DNA from 2 places in the Stenotrophomonas nitritireducens genome. Region 1 is predicted to be linked to the other one. Evidence: predicted binding sites of a transcription regulator. Region 1 holds the regulator's gene; the other holds the start of a gene.
The links. Region 1 encodes FliA, which starts transcription of late flagellar genes. Its sites were predicted from a motif close to TAAAGTTTNNCNNNCNNNGGCCGATAA; they were not measured.

Region 1 (7,766 bases):
CGTGCACGAGGCCAACAGCGGCACCGATCTGAACCAGCTGCTGCAGAAACTGGCCGACTACAAGCTGGTGCTGATCGACACCGCCGGCCTGGGCCAGCGCGACCGCGCCCTCACCGCCCAGCTGCAGTGGCTGCGCGCCGCCGGCCAGATCCGCACCCTGCTGGTGCTGCCCGCCAACACCGCCTTCCAGGACATGGACGAAGTGGTGCGCCGCTTCAGCGCCGCCAATCCGCAGGGCGTGGTGCTGACCAAGCTGGACGAGACCGGCCGCTTCGGTTCGGCCCTGTCGGTGGCGGTCGATCACCGCCTGCCGATCACCTGGGTGACCGACGGCCAGGACGTCCCGGAAGACCTTTATCGGGCCTCTGCCGCAAATCTCGTACTTCGCCTTGAAGATTTGCGCCGCGCGGCCGATATGCCCTGCAACCCGGAGTTGAACAATGCAGTCGCGTGAGTACGCCAAGCTGACCAACACCTTCCCGCTGTCGGCGACCCGACACGAACCGGCCGGCCCGGTACGCACCATCGCGGTGACCGGCGGCAAGGGCGGTGTGGGCAAAACCAATGTCTCGGCCAATCTGGCCGTGGCACTGGCGGGCATGGGCAAACGTACGCTGCTGCTGGACGCCGACCTGGGCCTGGCCAACATCGACGTGGTCCTGGGCCTGCAGCCCAAGCACACCCTGGCCGACCTGGTCGCCGGGCGCGCGACGCTGGAAGAAGTCATCATCGAAGGCCCGAACGGCGTGCTGGTGGTGCCGGCCGCGTCCGGCCGCCGGCACATGGCTGAACTTCAGCCGGCCGAGCATGTCGGCCTGGTCAATGTGTTCTCCGAGCTCGAGCGCGACCTCGACGTGATGATCATCGACACCGCCGCCGGCATCACCGACAGCGTGTTGACGTTCTGCCAGGCCGCGCAGGACACCGTGGTGGTGGTCTGTGACGAGCCGGCCTCCATCACCGACGCCTACGCACTGATCAAGGTGCTCTCGCGCGAGCGCGGCGTGGACCGCATCCAGGTCGTGGCCAACATGGTCCGCGACCCGAACGAAGGCCGCGCCCTGTACGAAAAGCTGGTGCGGGTCTGCGAGAAATTCCTGATCGATGTCTCGCTGAACTACCTGGGCTGCGTGCCACAGGACGACTGGCTGCGGCTGTCGGTGCAGCGCCAGCAGCCGGTGGTCAAGCTCTACCCTTCCGCGCCAGCCTCGCTGGCCATCAACGAAATCGCCCGTCGCACCGCGCGCTGGCAAGCCCCAACCGCCCCGCGCGGCGGCGTTGAGTTCTTCCTGGAACGCATCATCCAGCAGAAGGTGAAGGCATGAACAATGCAGCCGCCCAATACCGGGAGGTCCAGCGCAGCGCGGCCAACGACTGCATCGCCCGCCACGCCGACCTGGTCCGCCGCATCGCCCACCACCTGGCCGCGCGCCTGCCGGCCAGCGTCGAGGTCGACGACCTGATCCAGGCCGGCATGATGGGCCTGATCGAAGCCTCGCGCAGCTACGACGCCGAACAGGGCGCCTCGTTCGAAACCTATGCCTCGATCCGCATCCGCGGCTCGATGATCGATGAGATCCGCCGTGGCGACTGGGTGCCGCGCTCGGTGCACCGCCGTGCCCGTGACGCTGCTGCCACCATCCGCCGCCTGGAGCAGAGCACCGGTCGTTCGGCCAGCGCCAGCGAAGTGGCTGAAGCAATGGAGCTGCCGCTGCCTGATTACATGCGGCTGGTCGAAGACGCCTCGCGCGGCCAGGTGCTGAGCCTGGAGTCGCGCATCGAAGACCAGGGCGAACTGGATACCCCGACCACAGGCGGCCCCAATCCGCAGCAGGTGTTGGAGCGCAGCCAGTTCGGTGCCGAGCTGGGCAAGGCCATCGGCCAGCTGCCCGAGCGCGAACAGCTGGTGCTGTCGCTGTACTACGAGCAGGAATTGAACCTGAAGGAAATCGGCGCGGTATTGGGCGTAAGCGAATCCCGCGTCTGTCAGATCCACGGCCAAGCCATGCTGCGCCTGCGCGGGCGGCTGAAGATTTTCGAGGCGGCCGACGCCGGCCTCGAGGAACCATGAAGAGGAAAGTCTTTTGAACAAGAACATGCGCATCCTGATCGTTGACGACTTCTCGACGATGCGTCGCATCGTCAAGAACCTGCTCGGCGACCTGGGCTTCACCAATACCGCCGAAGCCGAGGACGGGCATGCCGCGCTGTCGCTGCTGCAGAGCCAGTCCTTCGATTTCGTGGTCACCGACTGGAACATGCCGGTGATGACCGGCATCGAGCTGCTCAAGGCGATCCGCAACGACGCCAAGCTCAAGACCCTGCCGGTATTGATGGTCACCGCTGAAGCCAAGCGCGAGCAGATCATCGAGGCCGCACAGAGCGGCGTGAACGGCTACATCATCAAACCGTTCACCGCACAGACGCTGGAAGAAAAGCTCGGCAAGATTTTCGAACGCCTGGCAGCGAGCGCCTGATGGACGGCCTCGGGGAAGCCCTGAACGACAAATCGGCCCTGGTGCAACGCCTGCAGGACGCACTTGCCGCACTGGAAAGCGGTGACGAGCCCGGCTGGCGCCGGGAAATCGACGCGCTGGCCGCCTTGCGCACCCAGCCGATGATGTCCGGCCTGGGCCGGCTTGCGCGCGAGTTGGGCCAGGCACTGGGCGAACTGCCCAGCGTGCCCAGTGAAGCCGGCGAGCTGGACGACGCCTGCGCGCGCCTGGACCACGTGGTGGAAATGACCGAGCAGGCCACCCACCGCACCCTGGACCTGGCCGAGGAATGCCGTGCGCTGACCGAACGCCTGCGTGCCGACGGGCTCAATGCCGATCAGGGCGAAATCCTCGAACGCATCCGCCACAACCTCACCGAGGTAGCACTGACCCAGAGCTACCAGGACCTGACCGGGCAGATCATCCGTCGCGTGGTCGGCATCGTCCGCCGCGTGCATGAAGGTTTTGGTGCGCTCGGTCTGCCGCCCCCGGAAGAAGACGCCCGCAACCAGGGCTTGGCCGGCCCAGCCGTCAACGGTCTGGACCGCCATGCCGTCTCGCAGGTCGATGCCGACGACCTGCTCTCGGACCTGGGGCTGTAAGCCATGAGTGCTTTTGCCGACGACATCGCCGCCGACTTCATCCTCGAAGCGCAGGAGATCCTGGATCGCCTCGGCGAGCAGCTGGTGACGCTGGAACAGGCGCCCCACGATAGCGAGCAGCTCAACGCCGTGTTCCGCGGCTTCCACACACTCAAAGGTGGCGCCGGTTTTCTGGCGATCCATCCGATGGTGGAGCTGTGCCACGCCGCCGAGGAAACCCTGGGCATGGCCCGCGCCGGCAAGGCCGAACTGCTGGCGCATCATTTCGATGCCGCCCAGCAATCGCTGGACTGGCTGCAGGCCATGCTCGATGCGGTGTCCTCCGGCACCGATCCGGAGCATGCACCGGCCGCGCTGATCGCACAGTTCGATGTCGGCAACGCGCCGGTGGTGGCAGCCGCCCCGGTTGCCGCCGCAGCCAGCGACAGCGAGCTGATCAGCGAAGACGAATTCGAAGCGTTGCTCAATGAACTGCATGGCAGCGGCACGCCCGGCGCCCAGCCCATCACGGCCAAGGCCGACGACGGGCTGATCGACGAAGACGAATTTGAAGCACTGCTCGACAAGCTTCACGGCGGTGCCGCACCTGGCGCCGTCGCCTTGCAGGCCGCGCCTGCTGTAACCCCCGCGCCCGCGCCGATAGCAGCGCCACCGCGCGCTGCTGTCCCGGCTCGCCCTGCTGCGGCGGCCGCCAAACCAGCAGCTGCCAAAGCCGCCGAGCCCGAGCACACCGTACGCGTCGACACCAAACGCCTGGACGCCATCGTCAACCTGATCGGCGAGCTGGTGCTGGCGCGCAATCGGCTAAAGACCCTGCGCACCCGCCTGAAGGACGAGGAACTGGACCGCGCTGTGTCCACCCTGGATATCGCCACCGCACGCCTGCAGTCGGCGGTCATGCGTACCCGCATGCAACCGGTCGGCAAGGTGTTCTCGCGCTTTCCGAAGGTCGCCCGCGATGTCGCCCGCTCGCTGCAGAAAGAGGTCGACCTGGAATTGATCGGCGCCGATACCGAGCTGGACCGCAACCTGGTCGAAGCGCTGGCCGACCCGCTGGTGCACCTGGTGCGCAATGCCATCGACCATGGCGTGGAATCGCCTGAGCTGCGCGAAGCACAGGGCAAGCCCCGGATGGGCCGGGTGCGCCTGTCCGCACAGCAGGAAGGCGACTACGTCAGTATCGAAGTACAGGACGATGGCGCCGGCATCGATCCGGAGCGCCTGCGCGCCAAGGCCCGCGACAAGGGCCTGATCGATCCCGAAGCCGCCGCCCGCCTGACCAGCGAAGAATGCCTGCACCTGGTGTTCCTGCCCGGTTTTTCGACCAAGCAGGAAGTCACCGACATCTCCGGCCGTGGCGTCGGCATGGACGTGGTGCAGTCACGCATCCGCGAACTCAGCGGCCAGATCCAGATCCAATCGGAACTGGGCCGTGGCAGTCGCTTCCTGATCCGCGTGCCGCTGACCCTGGCGATCCTGCCCACCCTGCTGGTGCAGGCCGGCGAGGATGTCTACGCCCTGCCGCTGGCCCGGGTAATGGAAGTGCTGCATGCGCCGGCCACCTCATTGGGCTGGTTCGACGGCCGCGCCGTGCTGGACCGCAAATCCCACACCCTGGCATTGCTGGACCTGCGCCAGTGGCTGGGGGTCAGCCCGGCACCTTCGACGCTGCTCACCATCGTCGTGCTGCAGATGGGCGAGGCCCGTTTCGGGCTGGTGGTGGACCAGGTACGTGGCCGCGAGGAAGTGGTGATCAAACCGCTGCCACGCGCGCTGCGCGGACTCAACGGCTATGCCGGCGCCACCCTGATCGGTGACGGCCGCATGGCCTTGATCCTGGACGTGGATGGGCTGCGCGGGGGGCAAGGGTGAGCGATGCAGACGCAAGCCGTCCGCAACCCCTGCAATCTCGCAATCCAACTGGGGCCACGATCCCGACTGTCCCCTCTCCCGCCTGCGGGAGAGGGCGCCCCGCGAAGACGGGGCGGGTGAGGGGCGCTTTTAGTTTCTAAAGCTTGAAGCTGCCCTCACCCCAACCCCTCTCCCGCTGCCGCAGGAGAGGGGCTTAAGCAAAGCCTCGCCGATTCAAGACTGCTCCAACACCGCCCTCACCCCAACCCCTCTCCCGCGTGCGGGAGAGGGGCTCAAGCAAAGCCCCCGATTCAAGACCGCTCCAACCAGGCCGATATACGCACCATGGACCGACTCAGCATCATTGGACTTTTCCTCGCCCTCGCCTCGCTGGTGGGTGGCAGCATCCTCAAAGGCGCCGGCCTGTCCTCGCTGTGGTCACCGGCTGCGTTCGTGATTGTGATCATCGGCACCCTGGCGGCCATCCTGCTGCACACCTCGCCGGCGGTGTTCAAACACGCCTTCAAGATCGTGCGCTGGGTGATCCGCCCGCCGGCCAGCGACCCCCGCGCGCTGGTGCAGCAGATCGTGGACTGGAGCAACATCGCCCGCCGCCAGGGCCTGCTTGGCCTGGAGCCGCAGGTTGAGCTGCAGGACGACCCGTTCATCCGCAAGGGCCTGCAACTGGTGGTTGACGGCGTTGAGCCGGACACCATCCGGCACATGCTCGAAATCGAACTGGGCAGCCAGGAACAACAGGATCTGGCCGCCACCAAGGTGTTCGAAGGCATGGGCATCTACGCCCCTACCCTGGGCATCATCGGCGCCGTGCTCGGCCTGATCGCGGTGATGAAGAACCTCGCCGATCCGAGCAAGCTCGGCCACGGCATCGCTGCCGCATTCACCGCCACCATCTACGGCATCGCCTCGGCCAACCTGCTGTTCCTGCCGGTGTCGGCCAAGCTCAAGGGCGTGATTGCCAGCAGCTGCCGCGAACGCGAAATGATCATCGAAGGCCTGATCGCCATTGCCCAGGGCGAGAACCCGCGCAATATCGAAAACAGCCTGGCCGGCTTCGTGAACTGAACCATGGCCCGTCGCAGGCACCACGAAGAGCACGCCAACCACGAAGCATGGGCCATTCCCTATGCCGACCTGATGACGCTGCTGCTTGCGTTTTTCGTGGTGATGTACGCCATTTCGTCCTTGAACGAAGGCAAGTACCGGGTGATGGCCGATGCCCTGACCACTGCCTTCGGTGGCGCTCCGCGCACCATCAGCCAGGTCCAGGTCGGCAACCAGCAGGTGCAGGGTGGCGGCTTCGATTCGCCTTCGGTGATCCGCGCGCCCAGCATGACCGGCGGCGCGCTCGCAGACCCCACCCAGCTGCCATCGATGGCCTCGCATATGCGCATGCCGGTCTCGGCGCACAACCAGGACCAGCTGCAGCGCGCCGAGCGCCAGCTCAACCAGATCGCCGACCGGCTCAGCAAATCCTTGGCACCGCTGGTCAAGCAGGGCGTCATCAGCGTGCGCCGCACCGAGTTGTGGATCGAGGTCGAGATCAACAGCGACATCCTGTTCGGCACCGGCTCGGCGGCACTGGATGCGAGCGCCCGCACGACCCTGGGCACACTGGCCGATGTTCTGCTCGATGCCCCCAACGGCGTCCGCGTGGAAGGCCATACCGACAACCTGCCGATCGCGACCGCGCAGTTCCCGTCCAATTGGGAACTGTCGGCGGCACGCGCGGCCAGCGTGGTGCACCTGTTCGCCGACCACGGCGTGCAGCCGCAACGGCTGGCCATGGTCGGCTACGGCCAGTTCCGCCCCCGCGACAGCAACGACGCGCCCGAAGGGCGCAACCGCAACCGGCGGGTGATGGTGATCATCCTCGCCGATTCGGCAGCAGCAGCCGATCTGCCTGCCGCCGGCAACACAACAGCCAGTACCAGCGGCGGTGACGACAGTGGCGGCGCACCCGCCGCAGCGGCCGTCCGCAGCGCAGTACCGGCGGTCATTGAAGGAGTCCACTGATGCGCATCTGGGCCATTGCCAACCAAAAAGGCGGCGTCGGCAAAACCACCACCACCCTGTCGCTGGGGCGCGGCCTGGCCGCGCGCGGCCACAAGGTGCTGCTGATCGACCTGGACCCCCATTCCTCCTTGACCCGCGCCTTCGGCGTGCCCATCGAGCCGGTGCCGCAGGGCGTGCAGGAGCTGTTCGCCGCACCACCGCATGAAATCAGCGCACTGGCCCGGCACAGCGACATCCCCGGCCTGGACTATCTCTGCGCGCAGGCCTCGCTGGCCACGCTGGAAAGGCGCAGCGCCAACCAGCCGGGCCTGGGCCTGGCCCTGCAGCAGGCGCTGCAGCGACACGGCGAACAACACGACTACATCCTGCTCGACTGCGCGCCGACGCTGGGCCTGCTGATGATCAATGCATTGGCGGCAGCCGATCGCCTGATCATTCCAACCCAGGCCGAGCCACTGGCCCTGCACGGCCTGGACGGCATGGTCCGCACCGGCGAGATGGTGGAGCGCTCGCGCAAGCGCGCCCTGCCGATCTCGGTGCTGCCGACCCTGTTCGACCGCCGCACCCGCGCCGGCAACGAAACCCTCAAGCTGATGCAGGACCGGCACGGGGAGCGCGTCTGGGAAGATGCGATTCCAATCGACACCCGCATCTGCAATCCCACCGCCTTGACCGTACCGCTGCTTGGCGATGATTACCCCGGGCGTGGCATGGCCGCCTACCGTCGCGCGCTGGAATGGCTGCTGCTCAACGAGGCCGCGCAGCTGGAGCGCGCCGCATG
Region 2 (7,766 bases), 470 kb from region 1:
TCACCTGACGCCCAAGGCTGTTGGCCTGCCCTCGCAGGCCCTGCCGGTGCAGCCACGGCAAACCCTGATCGACCGCCAGCTGCAGCCACTGCTGGCGGAGAACCCGGGCAAAAGCGGCGCGGTGTACCTCTCCGACGGGCTCGACGCCTACGCGGCACGCTCCATCATCACCCGTCAGGCCGGGCGCAGCCTGGACCTGCAGTACTACATGTGGCACGACGACCTGCTCGGCCACCTGCTTGCCCACGATGTCTACCAGGCCGCCGAGCGCGGTGTACGCGTGCGCCTGCTGCTGGACGACATGAACGCCGCCGGGCTGGACCCGCAGATGCTGGCGCTGGACCAGCATCCCAACATCGAGATCCGCCTGTACAACCCATTCCGCAACCGCGACGGTCTGTGGCGACTGGTGGAAATGGTGCAACGGGCTTTCAGCATCAACCACCGCATGCACAACAAGGCATGGATCGCCGACGGGCGCGTTGCCATCGTCGGTGGTCGCAATATCGGTGCCGAATATTTCGACGCGCGCCCGGACGTGAACTTCCGCGACCTCGATCTACTGCTGGCCGGCCCGGTTGCCAGCGATGCGAGCAGCATCTTCGATGAGTTCTGGAACAGCGATGCCGTGGTGCCGATCGCCGCCCTGCACTACAGCACCGACCAGCAGATGGCCAACTTCGTCAGCCAGGCCGAACTGGACGCACGCCAGCAGGAGGCCGCGCCCTATCTGCAGCGCGTGCGCGCACGGCTCAGCGATGCCTATCTCAGCAAACAATTGGACCTGTATTGGACCAAGGGCGTCCGCATCCGTTCCGATCCGCCGCGAAAGCCCAGAGGTGGCGACAGCAGCCAATGGCTCGTCACCCGCCTGGTCGATGTACTGGGCAGCGCCGAGCACAAATCACTGTTGATATCGCCCTACTTCGTCCCCGGCGCGACCGGCACCAAGGCCCTGATCGGGCAGGTGCACGATGGCGTACAGGTCGGCATCATCACCAACTCGCTGGCCGCCAACGACGTGGCGGCCGTACACAGCGGCTACATGCATTACCGGCGTCCGCTACTGGCCGGCGGCGTGCAGCTTTACGAGCTGAAATCTCGCGGACATACCAGCAAGGCATCGCCGTTCGGCAGCAGCGGCGCCAGCCTGCATACCAAGGCCTTCCTGGTAGACGACCGCCGCGGCTTCGTCGGCTCGTTCAACCTCGACCCGCGCTCGGCCTACCTCAATACCGAAATGGGCGCCCTGTTCGACGACCCGGTGTTGGCCACCCGCCTGCACCAGGAGTACCTGCGTCTGTCCAGCCCGGAGCAGAGTTACTGGGTATATCTCAACAAGGATCACGAACTGCGCTGGCTGGACCGTGCGCAAACCCCGCCAATCAGCCTGCGTACCGAACCAGACACCAGCTTCATGCTGCGCGCCAGCACCCGCGTGATCAGCTGGTTGCCGTTGGAGTCGCAGCTGTAGGCCTTGATTGGCGTGCCGTTGCAGCAGGTTCGACTGACCGGCGGCTCTCCACACCCGGCAAACGGGACGCACGGTCTATTGCGGCGCGTCTTCGGTCTGGTGCATCCGCTTCCACAACCAGGTCGCCACGTGTTCGGGCAGCTTGCTGGCAAGCGCGCTGCAGGCATCCGCCTCGCTCAGCAGGCCCTGGGCGTGCAGCATCGCCGCGCTGGCGGCAAGCTGGCCTATCTGCAACGAACGCGCCAGACCGGTAGCTGCCTCCGCGTCCACCTGTTTGAGCGCCTGCACGATCGCCGCCGACAGTTTCCAGTGCTCGGCGATACGCACTGCGGTAGGTGCGGTGCAGCGCTCCAATATCGCCAGCAAGGTACCGGGCTCACGCGTCCGCAGGGGTGGTTTCACCAGCACATCGGCGGCCGCCTGCATCGCCATGGCCGCGCTCAGGCCCAACAGCAGGCCCGCCAGCTGTGCAGCGAAACCATCCTCGCGCTCCACGCTGCGGGCGTGATCGGCCGCCGCCAGTGACACCCGTAACGTGTAATCCCACAGCAGGCGCGCGAACGCGGCATCCACACCGCTGGCCGATTCCATCACCGGCTGCACCAGCGCGGCGGAAATGATCTGGCGGATGCCATCGTTGCCGATCAGGGTCACCGCACGCTCGATGCTCTGCACGTCCTGTTGCTGCAGCCGGTACAACGAACTGTTGGCGATGCGCAGCAGGGTTGCGGCCAGCACCGCATCGCTGCCGATGATGCGTGCGATCGAACGCGAGGAGGCGGTGCTGTCATTGACGCTCTGGATCAGCTGCGGCAGCAGGTTGGGCCGTCGCGGCGTGTAGCGCGAGGACAGGTCCGCGCGGCTCAGTGCGGCCACCACGTCGTCCACCACCGCCCGCTGCACGCGCAAGGCATCGGCCGGCGTTTCCGCCGCGCCGAGCGCGCTCAGCAGAAAGCGCCGTTGCAGGTCGTCGGCGCAGATTGCCGGGCCCGGCGTTCCGGTTGCGGGCGCCGCCACAGCCGGGGCCACATACACGCGCCGCCGCGGTTGCGGCGCGTCGTCACGGCCTCGCAGCCAGAGCCAGACCAGGCCTCCGACCACTACTGCTGCAAGCACTGCCGAAATAATCACCATGAGGAACAGAAAACGCCCGCGCGGAAAGCTGCCTGCTATATCGGCCCGCCCCCACCCTTCTTTAGCCGCCCCGCCGGACTACTGCACACGCGAATGAAACATCACCTGCAATGGTGCGGACGTCGTCGCCGAGCCCGCTTTTAAGACAATTCTCAAAGTAACCGGAAATGCGCAACCCTATATTGTAAATTCCGACACGGAGATAATGATTTCAATCAATAATCGCCGCAATTGAGCATCACGGAAACCCAGTACATCGGGCCAACAACCCTCACTTTTTCCTCAACAAATAGCCTTGCAAATCAACACTCCGTCAAATCAATATCAACGAAGTGCCCGCAGCAGATTCAACGCCAGACGCACGTCATTCAAGGACTCGTATCAAAACTTGGTTTCACCCGTTAAACCATAATTACCCTGTGCCGTCACGGCCAAGAAGAAGGCCATACCGAAACCAGGCAAACAACACACACCAGATATCGGATCTGTGAATAACAGCACACGCAAACGGCAGCTTCCCCGATTGCAGTTACTCCAATCATTGTTATCGTCTATTGAAGTTTCTGCATTTAGATTTAGTTTCAAATATAAAACCACCCCTCGATAGTCACGCACGGGCAGAACCATATGCGCTGTAAAACCGGCTGCAACACAACGCGGGTGCGCGGCGGGCACCGCTTTGCCCACACGATGAAAGGCAAGCAGCCCGGCAGTTTCCTGTTCGATGGTGGTTATGCCATCGAGGGGCTCCGACCGTTTGGCCATGCCGTGCAACGAGGCGGCTTCTTTGAGGAGAACCAGGGCAACTGCGCGCTGCATGGAACGGTGGCCGACATCCCCAGCAGCCGCTGCCTGCAACGCCGGCGATACCCGGCCGACATCGATGACACCTTGTCGTGCCCACTGCCCGGCCTGGCGGGTTTCGTCAGCGCCCAGCCCCTGCCCGTCAATGGCAGCCTTGTCTTCAACTAAAGGGAAGACGGTAATGTCATCGCCCCAAGCAACACCCCTGAAAGAACAGACCCGCTACATGGTGCCTGCGCTGGAGAAAGGCCTGAACATGTTGCAGCTGTTTGGACAGAATGGCGAGCTGAGCTTCACCCAGGTCTGCCAGCGCACCGGCCTGCCCAAAGCATCGGTGTACCGCACGGTGCAGACGCTGGAGCAGATGCGCTTCCTTACCCGCAATAGCACCAGTGGCGGTTACAGCCTGGGCATCAGCGTACTGCGCCTGGGCTTTGACTATCTGTCATCGATGGACATCGTGCAGATCGGGCGGCCGGTGCTACAGCGCCTGCGCGACACCACCAGCTATTCGGCTCAACTGTGCGTGCTGGATGGGCGTGACATCGTCTACGTCGCACGGGCCAGTGCGGTTGGCGAAGCAGCGGCCGCAGTGGGCGTGGGTACCCGCCTGCCTGCGCATTGCACCGCCATTGGCCGGGTATTGCTGATGGCCCTGCCACAGCAGGACCTCAGCCAGCTGTTCCCCGAACCCAGCTTCTCCTTCACCACCGAGCAGGGCCCGAAGACGCCGCAGGAGCTGATCGAACTGCTCGGCAGCGACTACCGGCGCGGCCATGCCATCAGCGAGTCGTTCTACCAGCCCGGCGTATCCGCGGTGGCCTACCCACTGCGGGACCGCGACGGCAACGTGGTGGCGTCGATCAGCGTCATGGTTCCGCGCTCGGTCCTGCCCGCAGACCTGAAGAATTCGCTGAGCACACAGGTGCAGAAAGCCGCGCGTGAAATCGAAAAGTTCCTGCACGCCGCCTAGCTGCGCGTCGGCTGCGGCAAGAAACCGCGCCGCTGCCAACCGGGCAGTTACCCGCCATCCGTATGCATGGCGCTAGTGGAGCCAAGCGCGCCGCAATGCAGCGCCGGCTTCGCTTCGCCGCCCCGCACGCCTGGGTCGTGTGCGCTACGCGGATCATCACGGCGTGGTAGCCGTATGAGCTTATTTTTCCTGCTTCTGCAGGCGAACGCCCATGGGGCCCTGCAGCGAGCCGTCCTGGTTGACGGTGAATTCCAGCGCTTCACCATTGCTGTCAGGCACCTGCACCTTCAACGTGTCGCCATCGCGGGTGTAGTGAGTCTGCTGCGACTTGCCCAGCATTTCGACCGTCACCTTGCCATCGGAGGCAAAGGTGTAGCTCACCATGCCCATGCTGTCACTCCAGGTACCGCTCAAGCCTTGGCTGCACGCAACCAGCAGCGCCGCCAGCACGACGATCAGCAATTTTTTCATGCATCACTCCCGTAGAACCCGTCCGCCGCAGCGGTGTCGCAGCAATTATTCTGGCACAGCACCAATCAGGCTAGGCTGGTGCAGTCCACAACGGAGTCCGTCGCCATGGGTCGCATCGTTTTATCGCTTTGCCTGCTGGGCCTGCTGCTGGGCTGCCGGAGTACGCCCGCCGTCTCGGGCGACGCCCCGGCATCCGGGAAGCTGGTGGCGCGGCAGCTGGAGTTTGAAGGCCGGCAATTCCGCTACCAGGTCTTCGTGCCGGCTGCAGCGGCAACGCCACCCGGCGCGCGGCCACTGGTGTTGTTCCTGCACGGCTCGGGCGAACGCGGCGACGACGGGCTCAAACCCACCCTGGCCGGCATCGGCCCTTGGCTTGGCCAGAACCCGGACACCTTCCCAGCTTTGGTGGTGTTCCCGCAGGTGCCCGAAGGCGAAGAATGGCGTGGCCGCAACGCACGCATGGCGCTTGCCGTGCTGGACGCGGCCAGCGCCGAGTTCAATGCCGATCCGCGCCGCATCTATCTCACCGGCATATCGATGGGCGGTTATGGCAGTTGGGAACTGGCCCTGACCCGGCCCGATCAGTTCGCCGCACTGGTGCCGATCTGCGGCGCACTGCGCGCCCCCCGTGCCGACCGCCCCGGTCTGATGGTCGATCAGGTGGCCGATGCGGAAGATCCCTATCAGGCCACGGTTGCCCGCCTGCGCCATGTACCCACCTGGATTTTCCATGGCGCGCTGGATGCGCTGGTGCCCACCACCGATGACCGTGCCATCGCCGCCGCCAGCCGAAAAAACGGTGTCGACTGGCGTTACACCGAGTACCCCGATGTGCAGCACAACGCCTGGGACCCGACCTACCGCAACCCTGCGCTGTGGCAATGGATGTTCAGCCAGCAACGGCAATGACTGTTTCCCCCGCCGCAGCCGCTCGTGGCGCGCGGCTCACCGACACCGGCAGATCGCGGTACCCGGCGCAGCGATCAACGTTGCCAGCCAATGCGCGATAGCGTGACCGCAATCACGCATCCGGCCCACCACCTACACCACCCCTGCACGGCGCGGACCGGACAGTTGCAGATAGCGCACCGCCCGCTGCCCGCCCTTCACAAACAAGCACGGTTCGTGCCATAACAGCGCCACGCCACGGCCCTGATCCTGCAGGGACAGCGGTGCAACGCGCTACGCTGCAACGGAAACCGGAGACTCAGGCTTGGCAACTACCGCATCGGCAACGCTGGACCCGTTGCCGCGTACCCGTGGTCTCTATTCGCGGCTGCACCTGCTGATCCTTGCCACCCTTTTGCCACTGCTGGTGATCGGTGCGTTCGCCGTCTGGAATGCGGCAAGCGACTACCGGCTGAGTTCCGAGCAGCGCCTGCAGGAAACCGCCACCACCCTCGCCCGTGGCGTTGACCAGGGCATCCAGGACAACATCAACCAGCTGCGCCTGCTGTCGCTGCTGGCACCGCAGCTGCAGGAAACCGCCCCTGAACTTGCAGCATGGGCACGCCAGAATCCGGATATCCGGCTGATCCAGGACGACAGCGAAGACGCGCGCATCCTTCCCTCCGACTTGCTGTATGACGCACGCCGCGAAGGCAAGGTGCAGGTCTCGGACCTGTTCACCAACGCCGCCAGCAAGACCCCGGAAGTGGCCATCGCGCTGCCCTTCGAGGATGACGGCGGCACCCGCGTACTGACCCTGGTACAGCCTTCCAACCGCTTGATCGCCAGCATCATGGGCGCCGGCAGTGATCAACACCTGCTCGCTGCCGTGGTCGACAGCAAAGGCGTCATTGCCGCGCGCTCGTTGTCGCCGGAGCGTTACATCGGCAAACCCGTGCCCGACTGGGACATCCTGCAACGTCGCGGCGGCCAGCAGGGCCTGATCGATGCCAACAGCAAGGAAGGCACACCGATCATCCTGGCCTTCCACATGCTGCAGGCCGCGCCCGGCTGGGCGCTGGTGGTGGGTGAACCACAACAGAGCTTCCAGGCACGCTGGCAACAGCCGCTGCTCGGGATCATTTTCGGCGGCATCGTCGCGGCACTGATCGCCCTGCTGTTCGCCCATGCCATTGCCCGCAGCATCCTGCTGCCAATCCGCTCGCTGGCCCAGCGCAGCCACAGCGTTGTGGCCAACATGCCCGGCCCGCCCGATCCGCAGCCATCCAGCATCCGCGAAGTGCGCAGCCTGCAGCGCAGCCTCAACGGCACCGTGGATGCCCTGAAGAAAAGCGCCGATGAGGCACGCGATCTTGCCCGTGACCTCAAGGCCAGCGAGCAGCGTTACCGCGCGGTTGCCGAAGCCGGTGCGCTGGTACTTTGGCAATCAGACCGCAACGGCCGGGTGCTGTCGGCCACCGGTTGGCGCGAATTGACCGGCCAGCCCGATGATCATGCGCTCGGCAAGGGATGGCTGCGCAGGGTCAACGAGGACGACCTGGCCCAGATCGAGATCGCGCTGGAACAGAGCTTCACCACCGGCACGTCGACACCGCTGGACGTGGAATTCCGCGTGCTGGACCTGTACGGGAAATGGCGCTGGCTGCGCGCACGCGGCGCGCGCATCGAGCACCGCCACAGCAGCTGGGCCGGGGTGCTGGAAGATGTGGATGCACGCCGTCAGGCGCAGGCACGCATCGCCTACCTGGCCCAGCATGATTCACTGACCGCCCTGCCCAACCGGGCCATGTTGTTCGACCGCCTCGAACATGCCCTGGCCGCTGCCCGGCGCGGCCAGCAAGGCGCCCTGCTGTTGCTGGACCTGGACCGCTTCAAGGAAGTCAACGACAGCCTCGGCCATCCGACCGGCGACCGCCTGCTGCAGGAAGTGGCGCAACGCATCCTCGGCTGTGTGCGCGGCAACGACGTGGTGGGCCGTCTCGGCGGCGACGAGTTCGCAAT

Region 2: a site for FliA is predicted at 2,646-2,672, ahead of BCV67_RS16180 (HDOD domain-containing protein). Genes of this name have one in related genera too.

What each region holds. Positions count from the first base shown of each region.
Region 1 is NZ_CP016756.1:4,264,461-4,272,226, reverse strand. Features, by position in the region: gene flhF (flagellar biosynthesis protein FlhF) at 1-454, shown strand, start outside; gene BCV67_RS18250 (MinD/ParA family ATP-binding protein) at 441-1,325, shown strand; gene BCV67_RS18245 (RNA polymerase sigma factor FliA) at 1,322-2,071, shown strand; gene cheY (chemotaxis response regulator CheY) at 2,085-2,477, shown strand; gene BCV67_RS18235 (protein phosphatase CheZ) at 2,477-3,097, shown strand; gene BCV67_RS18230 (chemotaxis protein CheA) at 3,101-4,969, shown strand; gene BCV67_RS18225 (flagellar motor protein) at 5,294-6,034, shown strand; gene motD (flagellar motor protein MotD) at 6,038-6,985, shown strand; gene BCV67_RS18215 (ParA family protein) at 6,985-7,766, shown strand, end outside; gene BCV67_RS18210 (chemotaxis protein CheW) at 7,764-7,766, shown strand, end outside.
Region 2 is NZ_CP016756.1:3,798,245-3,806,010, reverse strand. Features, by position in the region: gene BCV67_RS16185 (phospholipase D family protein) at 1-1,474, shown strand, start outside; gene BCV67_RS16180 (HDOD domain-containing protein) at 1,550-2,608, opposite strand; gene BCV67_RS20375 (hypothetical protein) at 2,990-3,427, opposite strand; gene BCV67_RS20370 (hypothetical protein) at 3,434-3,580, shown strand; gene BCV67_RS16170 (IclR family transcriptional regulator) at 3,594-4,385, shown strand; gene BCV67_RS16165 (DUF5640 domain-containing protein) at 4,566-4,856, opposite strand; gene BCV67_RS16160 (prolyl oligopeptidase family serine peptidase) at 4,962-5,765, shown strand; gene BCV67_RS16155 (bifunctional diguanylate cyclase/phosphodiesterase) at 6,070-7,766, shown strand, end outside.